Regions from separate parts of the Furfurilactobacillus curtus genome, predicted to be linked through region 1. Evidence: predicted binding sites of a transcription regulator. Region 1 holds the regulator's gene; the other holds the start of a gene.
What was found. Region 1 encodes LexA, which represses DNA repair genes until DNA is damaged. Its sites were predicted from a motif close to CNAACANNTGTTNG; they were not measured.
Positions count from the first base shown of each region.

Region 1 (7,622 bases):
TTGGCCAAATTGAAAAATCGCTTTAATCAACGTACCCAAAAAATAAAAACCGGCAAAAAATAAGACGACACGTAATGCTGCATTATTAACCCGTAAGTATTGGTTCATGTAGGTCTGCATTAACTTCGGCAAAAGAATGTTAATCAAACTAACCGCAAAGGCAAAAATGATGGCCCAGATAAAATCCCATTTATAGGGAGCCGCATACGGTAATAAACGCTTGATAACAATGCGCTGCTCTTTCAAAGACATGCTTTTGGACCAAGCAGACTGATGATTTTGAGCCATTAATCGTTACCTCCTCCAATTGAATCGGCCAGTTGTTGTTGATCATACATTCGCTTATACCAGCCGTTAGCCGCCATTAGGGTGTTGTGATTCCCGCGCTCAATGATTTTTCCGTCATCGAGAACGATAATTTCGTCCGCATTAATTACCGAACTCAAGCGGTGTGCGGCGATGATTGTCGTTTTATCAGCCCGTTTCTCGCCTAGACGCATTAAGATTTGCGCCTCTGTTTTGGCATCCACAGCTGACAACGCGTCATCTAAAATTAGCAACTCCGGGTTAATAACCAATGCCCGCGCAATGGCTAGCCGTTGTTTTTGCCCACCAGATAATGACACCCCTTCTTCGCCGACCTGTGTTTGATACCCGTCAGGCATACCAATAACATCTTCGTCAAACGCCGCTGTGTACGCCGCCGCTCTGACTTCGTCGTCACCAATATCCGGATTGGCAAATGCAATATTTTCCCGAATCGATGTGGAAAACAGAAAATTATCTTGCGGTACATAACCTAAAGCATGAATGTATGCGTCCAATGTATAATCACGAATATCATGCCCGCCAAAGTCAATTTGACCATCGTAATGATCAAATTGACGCAAGAGAAGCTTCAATATGGACGTTTTCCCAGCGCCCACTCGACCAACGATTCCCAAAGTGTGCCCAGCCGATAGTTGAAAATCAATATTTTGAAGGCGCAAAGCTTCATCATTGGGATAGCTAAATGCATTAATCTGCACATTTAAATCGCCATGGGCTGGCTGTGAAACGCCGTTAGTGTTCTCGATGATTTCTGAACGTTCATGTAGTAGGAAATTAACCCGATCATAGGAGGCATTCCCCCGCTCCATCGTATTGAATAATTGTCCAATCGCAAACATTGGCCAGACCAACATTCCCACATAAGCAATAAAGGTCACTAGTTGTCCCACTGTGATCACTTGTGTCGTGACATAGCGTCCCCCAAGAATAATCGTTGCGACGTACGACAGCCCAATAATCACCGTAATTAGCGGGTCAAATAACGCATCTAACCAATTAGTTCGCCGGTTAATGGCAATCGTCTTAGTGACTTGTTGTTCAAAGTCAACTTCATCTTCACGTTCTTGTCCAAGCGTCTTGATAACTTTAATGCCTTCAATACTTTCCTGCGCTTTATTGTTCAAATTCGAGAAAGCCGCCTGTGATTCACCAAAAGCTAGATGAATCTTTGTTCCCAGATAACGAGCGACCAAAGCAATTAGTGGCAGTGGGAGAACCGCGATGATGGTCAAACGCCAGTTAACAAGCGCCATCATGGCAATCAGGGTCGTGCCGCCGGTAATGATTGAATCAGCAAATTGTAAAATGCCACCTCCAGCAACCCGCTGAATTGCGGACAAATCGTTAGTTGCATGCGCCATTAGATCGCCGGTTCGGTAACGCTGATAAAAGGCAGTATCCATAACCATGAAATGAGCGTATAACCGTTCCCGCAAGGTTTTTTCCAGCTTTGCTGCGCCACCCCAAATCGATATCCGCCACAAATATCTCGCGGCATATGATGCTATGGCAATAACTGTCATTAAGAGAAGATCACGGGTAAGACGGCCGCCGCTCAAGTGTTTCCGATTCATTAAATCAACTAAATTCCCGATAATTCGTGGCGGAATAATTCCTAAAACGGCCGTCATCAACAGACCAAACACACCCCAAAAATAAAGGCGCCGTTCCTGCTTAAAATACCAAGCTAATTTCCTAAAAATTGACAAAGTGATCCCTACTTTCTTAACGACCAGGGTGAAATCATTCTGGGCTAGGCTCAGACAACAGGCTTGTGTAACTAGACAAAGACCTCAAGGTGAAACAAGCCGGGTGGTGTCGAGCACTAGCTGAGACTTAACTGTTGGCGATCTGGGCCAACTGGTAAGTCTGGGCTAGGCACAGACAACAGGCTTGTGTAACTAGACAAAGGCCTCAAGGTGAAACAAGCTGGGTGGTGTCGAGCACTAGCTGAGACTTAACTGTTGGCGATCTGGGCCAACTGGTAAGACTGGGCTAGGCGCAGACAACAGGCTTGTGTAACTAGACAAAAAAACGGACAGAAATTAATCCGCCCGTTTAATCAATTACAATAACATTAACTCTTACGTGACTGTGCCTGCATCGTTGCTAGCATCTGCTTCAGCTTCTTTTCAGAAGGCTTCTGCCCCATTTGTAGCATCATACTGCGCAACATGTCTTCAGTAATCGGAGGATTGTTCTTCAGGTAGTTTTGCATATAACGGCGTGCAAAGAAAAAGCCGCCAATTACACCGGCGATCGCGGCAATAATCACGATCAAAATCCATAACCCTGTTGACATCAAGATACCCCCCTTTACAATAATGATTTACATCAAACTATATTACACAAGTAAGGACCGCTTGAAAACCCTTTACCTATAAAAAGATCTTAAATTAATCATCACGGAGTCCTTTATCTCGTTGAACCTTTTTAACTTTTTCAGGGGTCACTTCATTGCCTTCATCGTCAAACACCTGTAACATTTCGACTTGTGACTTAAACGCTTTTCTAAAGTTGGCAAGAAATTCTTGACGTAATTTCTTTTGTTCGGTTTTTTCAGCGTCAGACAGTCCTTCACTTTTCTCTTTGTGGGCTAGTTCGTTAATTCGTGCTCGCAGTTTTTCTGCATCCATTGATGGTCTCCTTTACGAGTGGATCGGAACATCCACCTTCAACTTTTAAAATACATTATACGCTTGGTTTCTACAATTCCCAAAAGATTCGCTGCCGACCGAACATTTGTTTGACCCAACGTTTTTCATGTGCTAAATTTGATGTATCAGCAAGTGTTGAGGGGATCAAACTTCCTACCCACCTTGGGTTTAATCAGCAACGTCGTGCTAGGACTGAATGTTCGTAAAAAATCCAATGAGGTATCAGAAATGTCTAAGAATGCAGAAACTAAACAAATGGCGGTCCTTCGTTTCATCTACGATCGGGTCAGCGAGAAAGGCTATCCGCCGACCGTCCGTGAGATTGGCGAGGCCGTTGACCTATCCTCAACTTCAACGGTTCACGGTCATATCGATCGCTTACAAAAAAAAGGGCTACTCGTCAAAGATCCCACTAAACCTAGAGCCATTGAACTAACCGATGATGGGTTAATCGCACTTGGTGTCTCAACGACGCCTAATGAAATTCCGTTGCTTGGTGTTGTCGCTGCTGGTGAACCAATTTTAGCGGTTCAAGAAGCGACTGACTTCTTCCCGATCCCGCCAGAATTATCTGACTACGATGGTGATCTTTTCATGTTAACAATCCGCGGGGATAGCATGATCAACATGGGCATCTTAACTGGCGATCGAGTAATTGTTCGTCGCCAGCAAAATGCAGATAATGGTGATATCGTCATTGCCATGACCGACGAAAATGAAGCTACTTGCAAACGCTTCTTCAAGGAATCGGACCATTACCGGCTTCAACCTGAAAATGATGAAATGGCGCCGATTATTTTAAACAATGTGACGATCTTAGGCAAGGTTGTCGGTCTATACCGAGATGCAATCTATTAGTTCGCCTTATTTCTAAAATTGAGCCAAACAAAAATCCTTCCGCGTATGGAAGGATTTTTGTTTCCTTGTCATTTAAAACGCCGCTCGCTTACTGAATATCACCCGTATAACTCGTGTGCGGTAAATCGTTAAAATCTAGCGTCTTAATGGCCATCGCATCCGTTGTATAAGTTGTTGCACCTTGAATCAACATTAAATTGACAAGCCCTGACTTTTCATGTAGCAGCACAACTGGCTTCCCCTGGGCCACCGCATAGCCAATTTCAAATGCGGTCCCACTGTCGACAGAATCATCGGTAAAGTCTGCAACGGCGACAACCATATCTGCAGCATTGAGGTGGTTTAAATCATGCTGATACGCCGTTGTTTGCCACTCCTCACTTCCAAATGTTAAATCTGGAAATTGTGATAAGCGTGGACTAAAAACATCGCCAACGGTTTTATTATCAGCAAGTGCTTGCTCAACTCGCTTAACCCGGTCGATTTGTTCTTCATCAAAAAATGGGCTCGCTAAATAAATTGATTTCAATGTGTTGCCTCCTAAAATTAGTATAGTCATTGTACCAAAAGACGAACATAAGCGTAAACTAAAACTTTATCGTTTTTTATTTTTACCTAATTAAAAATAATTTGTGTTAATTAAACCAAATATCGTTCTAATTCAAGAACATTATAGTTAGTAACCGCTCCTTTTAAAATGCAATAAACTGGTTGCCTAACCAGGCACACTAATCCTGTTTGTAAAAAGTTCACTTTTTACTTAAGGAGGAACATGTTAAAATGATTTCAGCAAAAGTTACGGAAAGAGGATTTGGCATGATTTATTTAACAGTTTTCGGTGGCATTGCCTTAATTTTGGCAATTTTTTATTTGCTCAATTCCGTCCAGAGTTATCACACTTGGCGGTTTGCCACTTTTTTAGTGGTTATTTTTGCTCTAGCTACCGGGTATGGTGCGATTCATTTACCAGCGCAGCACCGTGAAGCGCAACAGCAAGCAAAAAAAGCTGCCGCTTCACAGAAAAAAACCAGTTCGCAAACGAAGGCAGCCCAACAGTCCTCATTAACCAAGGCTGCCTCAACGTTTAATCCAACTGGGACTGTAATTAACGGTGAAACAGAGTCACAAAAAAGCGCTGCCCGTTCTAACGCTGAACAGCAGATGACCAAGCAACTTGGAACGGCTTTCGCCAATTTTGGGAAAGTAACTTTTGCGGCTGATAGTAAAACATATACAATCACGCCAACTAATGCTGATACGGTTAAGGCATTAGAAGCGTTGGAAGCAACACCAAGCCAAGCTGAACAAGCCCAATGGCCAACGCTAACAGAGAATTTCAGAAAATCATCGGCCAACGTTAGCAAGTCGCTGCAAGCTGATTACACAATCACCTTGGTTAGCCCGGACCAAAACGGTAAAGTTCTCTACAGTGCCAAAAATGGACAGACTGTCACAGATTTTACAAAGTAAAAATGGCTAGATTTAACTTAAGCCTAAAAAATGAGCTAATTCCTTATACAGCTGGAATTAGCTCATTTTTTCATTGAATCGCGGAATTCAAGATTGTGTTTAGGATTAGTTTTGTTCACGATATTGTCGCTGTTCTTCTTTGACCCCTGCCAATACAAATCGACTGGGATCCTCGCTGATATTATTCAACTGGGTTGACCCATCCGTCGGCAATTGCGTCAAAAACATTTGCTCATAGGTTGGGACATCTACCTGGTGCCGCATGTCTAACAACTGTTCAATTTCAACTTGGTTGAAGCCGGTTCGATAATTGGGCTGCAATGTCCCAGTGAAAAATTCTCCTTCGGCGCCAGAGCCATAGCTGAATAAACCCAGTGAAGCGCCCCCAGTTAGATCACCATTTGCTAAGAGCGATAGTAAACTCAAGTAAAGTGAGCCTGTGTATAAATTACCCACTCGCCGATTCCAAACTCGGGCTTGTTCAAAATTACTGGTTAATTGTTCAGCATTGTCAGAGTCGGTTTCAGGTAGAACCGTACGTAATGCTTTTAACCCCATTTTTGAAAATGGCAAATGGAATAACAGGGCCTGATAATCTGACAATTGATGATGGTAAGTTTGCGTGAATCGGTGCCAAATATCTTGGAAGAAGTCGATATAAATATTAGCGGAGTAATGGCCATCCACGCGGGCCTCCGTGGCATAGACAGGGCGCCAAAAGTCCATCACATCTCGGGTTAAATATGTGCTCTCATTGCTTAACGCCAAAATTGTCGGATTCTCGCTCATTACCATTGCCACAGCACCGGCGCCCTGAGTAATTTCACCGGAAGTCTTCAAGCCGTAGCGCGCAATGTCAGCTGCTAAGACGAGTACGCGACGTTTGGGATGGACAAGTAGATAATCTTTGCCTAACTGTAAAGCGGCGGTCGCCGAGTAACAGGCTTCTTTGACCTCAATTGCCCGAGTATGTTCGGTAAGCCCCAGTAAATGCTGTAGGTAAATTGCAGCAGCTTTGGAGTTATCAATTCCTGATTCAGTTGCGAATAAGATCAAATCGATAGTCGAACGATCCTCATCGGTCAGAATTTGAGCCGCTGCATTAGCTGCCATGGTGACCACGTCTTGGGTAATCGGGACGACCGCCATTTGTGATTGTCCAATTCCGATATGATACTTATCCGGATCATCGCCACGAGCATTGGCCAGATCGGTCATATCCAAAAAATATTGTGGGGTGTAAAACCCCATTTTATCGATACCAACTTTCATTATTCTTGCCTCATTTATTTTCGAAGTGATTGGTAAATTTATTTTCAAACCGTTCATTAACTTTAACCGCTGATGCCTTTACAGTCAAATCTGTGATTGTTATACTATTACTTGCGACATGCTTTGGAGAGTTGGCAGAGTGGTAATGCAACGGACTCGAAATCCGTCGAACCCGTGTTGAGCGGGCGCGCAGGTTCAATTCCTGTACTCTCCTTAATTAGACCGTTGTTAAACGGTTACAGAAAAGCAAACAGATTCCCTCGATGTCAGGAATCTGTTTGCTTTTTTGTAACTAGATGCTGAGTGATTTTGAAGCTGAGATATCCAAACATAAATGATCTGCTCTTCTTAATTTTTTTTGCTGAGCACTTGGTGTATTTTTGAAATCACTAGGAAATTAAAAAATGCTATTCTCACCGATTCGAATTCATATGTTCTGTTAAAAAAGCATTCACCGATTTTTTAAATCAGTGAATGCTTTTTTAACTAATAATCCATCAAAACCAACGTATCGTAATCCTTTAACTTTGCTAACCCATTCAATTCTTTTAATTGAAGTAAGAAAGCACAACCAACCACCACGCCACCAAGTTGTTCGACAAGCTTGATTGTTGCTTCGATAGTGCCACCAGTTGCTAAGATATCATCGGTGACTAGTACCCTTTGGCCGGGTTGAATTGCGTCATCGTGCATGTAGAGTGAGGCTGTTCCATACTCTAAAGCATAATCAGCCTTAATTGTCTTACGGGGTAGCTTGCCCTTTTTGCGAGCTGGCGCAAACCCAATGCCTAATTCGTAGGCCACTGGACAGCCGACAATAAAGCCGCGCGATTCAGGTCCAACCACCATGTCTACTTGCTTGTCGCGAGCATAGCTAACAATGGTATCTGTCGCTTGATGATACGCTTCTCCATCCCCCATTAACGGTGAAATATCGCGAAACATAATGCCCTTTTCTGGATAATCCGGTACTGTCGCGATGTACTTGGTTAAATCTAAGGTCACGTTCTTCACTCCTTTAAACAGCCTGGTTCA
Region 1 is NZ_BAAHXU010000001.1:434,083-441,704, forward strand. Features, by position in the region: gene ACYQ0Y_RS02270 (ABC transporter ATP-binding protein) at 1-288, opposite strand, end outside; gene ACYQ0Y_RS02275 (ABC transporter ATP-binding protein) at 288-2,039, opposite strand; gene ACYQ0Y_RS02280 (YneF family protein) at 2,408-2,632, opposite strand; gene ACYQ0Y_RS02285 (DUF896 domain-containing protein) at 2,727-2,966, opposite strand; gene lexA (transcriptional repressor LexA) at 3,216-3,845, shown strand; gene ACYQ0Y_RS02295 (nucleoside 2-deoxyribosyltransferase) at 3,934-4,374, opposite strand; gene ACYQ0Y_RS02300 (hypothetical protein) at 4,662-5,315, shown strand; gene ACYQ0Y_RS02305 (hydroxymethylglutaryl-CoA synthase) at 5,421-6,587, opposite strand; tRNA gene ACYQ0Y_RS02310 (tRNA-Ser) at 6,713-6,801, shown strand; gene ACYQ0Y_RS02315 (adenine phosphoribosyltransferase) at 7,074-7,592, opposite strand; gene recJ (single-stranded-DNA-specific exonuclease RecJ) at 7,606-7,622, opposite strand, start outside.

Region 2 (7,622 bases), 430 kb from region 1:
GAGCTACAGTTAACGGATGCCATTGATTTGTTGAATAAAACGCAACACGTGTATGCGCATGAATTCAAGGGTGATCGCTTTGATGTCGGTTATAAATTTGGTTTGATTCGGACCAACATTGAATTTGGTTTACGTCATCCAGATGTGAAGGATGAACTGCGGGATTATGTCTTACAGTTAGCTGAGGACATTAAAGCGAACAAGCGTTAATTCAAGCGAGATTTAATTTAATTAATACGCCCCTTCTACGAAAAAGGAAGAGACGTATTTTTCATAAAATGATGTAAACATGCACGCCAGACCTGCTTCCTGTGCCCAACCAACAAGCACGATTGGGCCAAAATCACCCATTCATGCCTGTCCGTTGATGCTCAGGATCAAAGCGGACTGGCTCACGTGCTAAACAAAATGATTGTGTTACTTACAAAAAGATAGTAAGATGGATGCACTGATGAGCAGGTAGCTGCGGAAAGGAAGCACAGTATGGCAAATAATTATGATGTCATTGTGATTGGCGCTGGCCCTGGCGGCATGACGGCAGCGTTGTATGCCTCAAGAGCAAATTTATCCGTTTTACTGCTTGATCGAGGCATTTATGGTGGTCAAATGAATAATACGGCCGCGATTGAAAATTATCCGGGCTTTAAATCCATTCAAGGACCAGATTTGGCGAGTGCAATGTATGAAGGTGCCACTCAATTCGGAGCTGAGTACGGTTATGGTGCGGTTGAATCGATCACAGACCATGGTGATACCAAGACCGTCAAAACGGACACAGATGAGTACACTGCTAAGGCGATTGTCATTGGAACAGGTTCGCAGTATCGCAAACTTGGCATTCCAGGTGAAACTGAATTTTCGGGACGCGGTGTTTCCTACTGTGCGGTATGTGATGGCGCATTTTTCCGCAATAAGCATGTGGTGGTCGTAGGTGGTGGTGATAGTGCCATCGAAGAAGGCATCTATCTGACGCAATTAGCTGATAAAGTGACGGTGGTACATCGACGGGATCACTTACGTGCTCAACAGGTTGCACAGGATCGAGCGTTTGCGAATGAAAAGATGGAGTTTGTCTGGAACACCGAAGTGACCAAAATTGTCGGTGACGATATGAAGGTAACTGGTGTGGAACTCAGTAACAATCAAACGGGTGAAACCACCACAATGTCCGCAGATGGTGTCTTTATCTACGTCGGTAATTTACCGATGACAGCACCATTTAATGGATTAAGTATCACTGATGAAATTGGTTGGATTCCAACGGACGGCGAAATGCATACAAAAGTACCGGGAATCTTTGCGATTGGTGATGTTCGCCAAAAAGATTTGCGCCAGATTACCACAGCAGTTGGGGATGGTGGGGTGGCTGGTCAACAAGTCTTCAAATATTTGGAAGACTTGAAAGCCAAACACGCCGTTGTTTAATAACTGGCTGCATTTAAAATGATTATCAATTTAATTTAGCGGGGAACATCGTGTGTTTACCACGGTGTTCTTTTTTTCGGGCAAAATTTATTTGTCGATCTCCATGACTCTGATTCTTGAACCTAACCAGCCAGCGTTAGTCTCCCGGTTTATTCCTTGATATTACGAATATATTTAATGTGTTTGATCCGAAAAGTAATTAGCTTTTACAGCTGTCCCAAATGATTGATTGGCCGACGTTTGTAGCTTAAGCCCAGATCGTAATAGAATTGTCTGGCTTGTTTCGCGCGAGGGACTTAATGCGGTATACTGAAAACGCATACGAAAACAACATCATGAATGGAGATGCGATTGTGGACTGGAAAGAAACTTATCAGACTTGGACGGCTCAGACCGATCTGGAAGCTCATTTAAAAGCGGAATTAACTGCCTTGGCAGGCAAAGATGAAGAATTAGAAGATGCCTTTTACCAACCAATGAGTTTTGGGACGGCTGGCATGCGTGGCGTGATGGGTCCTGGTATTAATCGGATGAACATCTACACGGTACGGCAAGCAACAGAAGGCTTAGCAACTTATATGGATACTTTGGGTGAAGATGTTAAGAAGCGTGGTGTGGCCATTAGTTTCGATTCACGGCATCACTCCACGGAATTTGCTCATGAAGCGGCACGTGTTTTAGGCCAACATGGCATCAAAACCTACATCTTTGAAGGCTTACGCCCGACACCCGAATTATCTTTTACAGTTCGGCATCTACACACGTTTGCGGGAATTATGATCACAGCTAGTCACAATCCCAAGCAATTTAACGGTTACAAGATTTATGGTGAAGATGGCGCCCAAATGCCACCCAAGGATTCCGATTTAATTACCCAGTACATTCGTCAGGTGACCGATTTGTTTGAAATTGCGACCGCTGATGAGACCAACTTAATGACTACTGGCTTGGAAACCGTTATTGGTGAAGACGTTGATCAGGCCTATTTGGATAACGTTGCCACAGTGACCATTAATCACGATTTGGCCAGTGAAGAGGGTAAGGATATGACATTTGTCTTTACGCCGCTCCATGGAACCGGTCGAATGCCTGGGGAGCGTGCTTTGCGTAACGCTGGATTCCAAAACTTTATCACGGTCCCGAGTCAAGCAGAGCCAGATGGCGATTTTCCGACGGTTGATTTTCCTAATCCTGAATTTCCTGAAGCCTTTGATGAGGCCATTAAATTAGGTAAAGCACATCAAGCAGATATTCTAATTGCGACCGATCCTGATGCTGACCGGCTGGGGACAGCCGTTCGTCAACCTAACGGAGATTACCAACTGCTAACCGGTAATCAGATTGCCGCGTTGATGTTGCATTACATTTTAGCGGCCAATCAACAGGCTGGTACGCTACCATCCAATGGGGTGGCGGTAAAATCGATTGTTTCAACGGAATTTGCCACGAAAATTGCCGCCAGCTATAATATCGATACCATCAATGTATTGACTGGCTTTAAATTTATTGCCGAACAAATTCAACATTTTGAAGATACCGGCGATCATACCTTTATGTTTGGTTTCGAAGAGAGCTATGGCTACTTAATTAAGCCATTTGTTCGTGATAAGGATGCCATTCAGGCCTTAACGCTACTCGCCGAAATTGCGGCCTATTATCGTCAACAAGGACAGACCCTCTATGATGGTTTAGAGGCGCTCTATGCCGAATACGGTTATTTCCGGGAACAGACATTGCAGCAAACATTTGAAGGTATTACTGGTCCACAAAAGATCGAAGCAATTATCAATAAATTCCGTACGCAAGCTCCCAAGCACTTTGCCGGGATTGACGTTGCTGCAACAGACGATATTGCTAGTGGAATCAAGACTTACGCAGATGGCCATACCGAAGCACTGGCGTTACCTAAAGCTGAAGTTTTGAAATATTGGTTAGTTGATGGCACTTGGATTGCGGTCCGCCCATCTGGTACGGAACCTAAAATTAAGTTCTATATCGGCACGAATGGTGCGACGTTATCAGCAGCTAATCAGAAGCTGCAAAATTTTGTCGATGCAATCAATGCATTTGTCGCTGATTGAGTCGATCAGTTAAAATAGCTTTGCGAGGTCAAACGACTGTCGCAAAGCTATTTTTAGCAGTGAAGTGAAAATTTCACTGTTTTGAGATCCGGATCGCGTGCGAAAGTATGTTCGGTATGCTAGAATAGTTTCGCTATGTTACCATGAACAACTTAATTGTGAATTATCAATAAAGTAGAAGAAATACAACCACTCACGCAAGGGGGATGGACAGCCATGATTGAACGACAAGCCGATCGGAAGTTTGATCTTGTTTCAAAATATCAACCAACAGGTGATCAACCACAAGCGATTGAACAATTGACTGATGGGATTGAATCTGGGAAAAAAGCGCAGATTTTACTGGGGGCCACGGGGACCGGGAAAACATTTACGATTAGCAACGTGATTGCTAATGTGAACAAGCCTACCTTAGTTTTGTCGCATAATAAAACGCTGGCTGGTCAACTCTATGGTGAATTTAAGGAGTTTTTCCCCAACAACGCAGTGGAATATTTTGTTTCCTATTATGATTATTATCAGCCTGAGGCTTACGTGCCATCCTCTGATACGTACATTGAGAAAGATTCGTCCATTAATGATGAAATTGATAAACTACGTAATGCGGCAACTAGTTCACTCTTAGAAAGAAACGACACGATTGTCGTTGCCTCTGTGTCCTCGATCTTTGGTTTAGGCGATCCTCATCAGTATAAGGATCACGTCATTTCGTTACGTGTGGGTCAGACCATTGAACGTAACGACTTCATGCGTAAATTGGTGGATATTCAGTTTGAACGTAACGATATTGACTTTCAACGTGGTCGGTTTCGAGTGCACGGAGATGTAGTCGAAGTATTCCCTGCGTCAGAAGATCAACGCGCTTTGCGGATTGAATTCTTTGGTGATGAAATTGATCGAATGCGTGAAGTTGATGCCTTGACCGGTGAAGTGGTGGGCGATCGGGATCACGTCACGATTTTTCCGGCAACCCACTTTATGACTAATGATGCCATTATGGATCATGCAATTGAAACAATTGGTAATGAATTGGATGATCGGTTAAAGGTCCTAAAAGACCAAGGCAAACTACTGGAAGCCCAGCGTCTCGAACAACGCACCACCTATGATATGGAAATGATGCGTGAAATGGGTTACACCAGCGGAATCGAAAACTATTCACGGCATATGGACGGTCGGCAACCAGGTGAACCGCCATTTACGCTGTTGGATTTCTTTCCGAAAGACTTTTTGCTGGTTGTGGATGAAAGCCACGTAACCATGCCTCAAGTTCGCGGTATGTATAAGGGGGATCGCTCTCGGAAGCAAATGCTAGTCGATTATGGTTTTCGTCTGCCCAGTGCTTTAGATAACCGGCCGCTTAAGATTGATGAATTTGAGCAACATGTGAATCAAGTCGTATACATGTCCGCCACACCAGGAGATTACGAACATGAACAAACGGATACGGTTGTCCAACAAATTATCCGACCAACTGGATTGCTGGATCCGACGATTGAAGTTCGTCCGATTATGGGCCAAATTGACGATTTGGTCGGAGAAATTAACAAAAGAATCGAACAACATGAGCGAACATTTGTGACCACGATGACCAAGAAAATGGCCGAAGACTTGACTGATTATCTAAAAGACCTCGGCATTCGTGTGCGATATCTTCACAGTGATGTGAAAACCCTGGAGCGGACACAGATTATTCGTGATTTACGACTAGGTAAATTTGACGTGCTTGTTGGGATTAATTTGTTACGAGAAGGAATCGATGTACCTGAAGTCTCACTAGTTGCGATCTTAGATGCAGATAAGGAAGGTTTTCTTCGTAATGAACGATCGTTGATCCAAACAATCGGTCGAGCGGCCCGGAATGCTCACGGTAGCGTCATTATGTATGCTGATTCGATTACCGGGTCGATGCAAGCGGCTATCGATGAGACCAAACGGCGGCGAACAATTCAAGAACGATATAATGAAGAACATCACATCACACCAACGACAATTGTGAAGGCCATCCGCGATAACATTACGGTCGTTACGCCAAGTGGAAAAGGGCAAAAGGAAAGCTCACTTAGCGAAGATGATTTTGACAACATGAGTAAGACCGATCAAAATGCGATGCTGGCAGGCTTAAATAAGCAGATGCAAGAAGCCGCCAAGAAACTTGATTTTGAAGAGGCAGCGACATTGCGTGACACCATCATGGAATTGAAAGCTAAACAATAGTGTGGTAAGCAACCAACAGTGAATTTTTAACGAGGCGGGACACGTATACATGGCAAATGACAAAATTGTGATTCATGGAGCACGAGCTCATAACTTAAAAAATATTGACGTGACCATTCCCCGAGACAAATTAGTGGTAATCACCGGGTTATCCGGATCAGGAAAGAGCTCGTTAGCGTTTGATACGTTATATGCGGAAGGGCAACGGCGGTACGTTGAAAGTTTATCCGCGTATGCGCGCCAATTTTTAGGCCAAATGGATAAGCCTGATGTTGATTCAATTGACGGGTTGAGTCCGGCTATTTCGATTGACCAAAAAACAACGAGTAAAAATCCGCGATCAACAGTTGGTACGGTCACTGAGATCAACGACTATCTGCGTTTGTTATGGGCCCGAGTTGGGACGCCGGTTTGTCCAAATGATGGTACGATCATTACCAGTCAATCGGTTGAACAGATGGTTGATCAAGTGCTGGCTTTGCCTGAACGAACCCGGCTTCAAATTTTGTCGCCAGTCGTGCGCCGTAAAAAGGGACAACACGCTAAGATCTTTGAAAAGATTAAACGTGAGGGTTTTGTTCGCGTTCAAGTGGACGATGCAACGTACGATGTTGACGAGGTGCCAGAGTTAGATAAAAACAAATATCACAATATCAATATTGTGATCGATCGGGTGATTGTTCGTCCTGATAGTGACAGTCGCAGTCGGTTATTTGATTCGTTTGAAGCTGCGTTGCGGCTAAGCGACGGCTATGCGACCGCCGACATAATTGATGGACAACCACTCCAATTTTCCGAACATTATTCTTGTCCAGTCTGTGGTTTCACGGTTGGTGAACTAGAACCGCGACTCTTCTCATTTAATGCCCCAGTAGGCGCTTGCCCTGATTGCGAAGGACTAGGTGTGAAACTTGAGGTGGACGAAGACTTAGTTGTCCCAGATAAGACAAAGACCTTAGCAGAAGGGGCAATTGAACCGTGGAATCCAATCAGTTCCATGTATTATCCTAGTATGTTGGCTCAATTTGCTGAACAAAACCAGATTGATATGGACACGCCTTTTGCTGATTTACCCAAAAAACAGCGTGATTTAGTCCTCTATGGCTCTAAGAAGTCTTTTCATTTTCACTATGAGAACGATTTCGGTGGCGTCCGCGATGTAGACGCAGAATTTGAAGGCGTAATCAACAATATTTCGCGGCGTTACCGTGAAACAAATTCTGATTTTACTCGTGACCAAATGCGCCAGTATATGACAGAATTGACTTGTCAGACGTGTCACGGCTATCGGCTCAACCGACAAGCCTTATCGGTTAAGGTAAATGGCCGACACATTGGTGAAGTATCCGCCATGGCAATTGGTGACGAAGTGCCATTTTTTAAACAGCTTGAGTTAAGTGAACAAAATCGCGTGATCGCTGAACCGATTGTCAAAGAGATCAGTGATCGTTTATCGTTTCTGGAAAATGTCGGTTTAGATTATCTAACAATGAGTCGCTCAGCGCGTACCTTATCTGGGGGCGAAGCGCAACGGATTCGTTTGGCGACCCAGATTGGATCTAATTTATCGGGTGTATTGTATATCCTTGATGAGCCATCAATTGGCTTACATCAACGCGATAATGATCGATTGATCAGCTCGTTAAAGAAGATGCGTGATTTGGGTAATACGTTAATCGTCGTTGAACATGATGAAGATACGATGCGCGCCGCCGATTATTTGATCGATATTGGCCCTGGTGCCGGCGAAAATGGCGGCCAGGTGATGGCTGCAGGGACCCCCAAGCAAGTTGAACGCAGTCGCAAGTCCTTAACCGGGAAATACTTATCCGGCAAAGACTTCATTCCCGTTCCATTAAAACGTCGAGCTGGCAATGGTAAGGCGATAGTCCTAAAAGG
Region 2 is NZ_BAAHXU010000001.1:866,392-874,013, reverse strand. Features, by position in the region: gene galU (UTP--glucose-1-phosphate uridylyltransferase GalU) at 1-210, shown strand, start outside; gene trxB (thioredoxin-disulfide reductase) at 484-1,425, shown strand; gene ACYQ0Y_RS04425 (phospho-sugar mutase) at 1,779-3,506, shown strand; gene uvrB (excinuclease ABC subunit UvrB) at 3,723-5,723, shown strand; gene uvrA (excinuclease ABC subunit UvrA) at 5,773-7,622, shown strand, end outside.
Region 2: uvrB (excinuclease ABC subunit UvrB) is a predicted target of LexA. The motif match lies at 3,607-3,620, and genes of this name have one in related genera.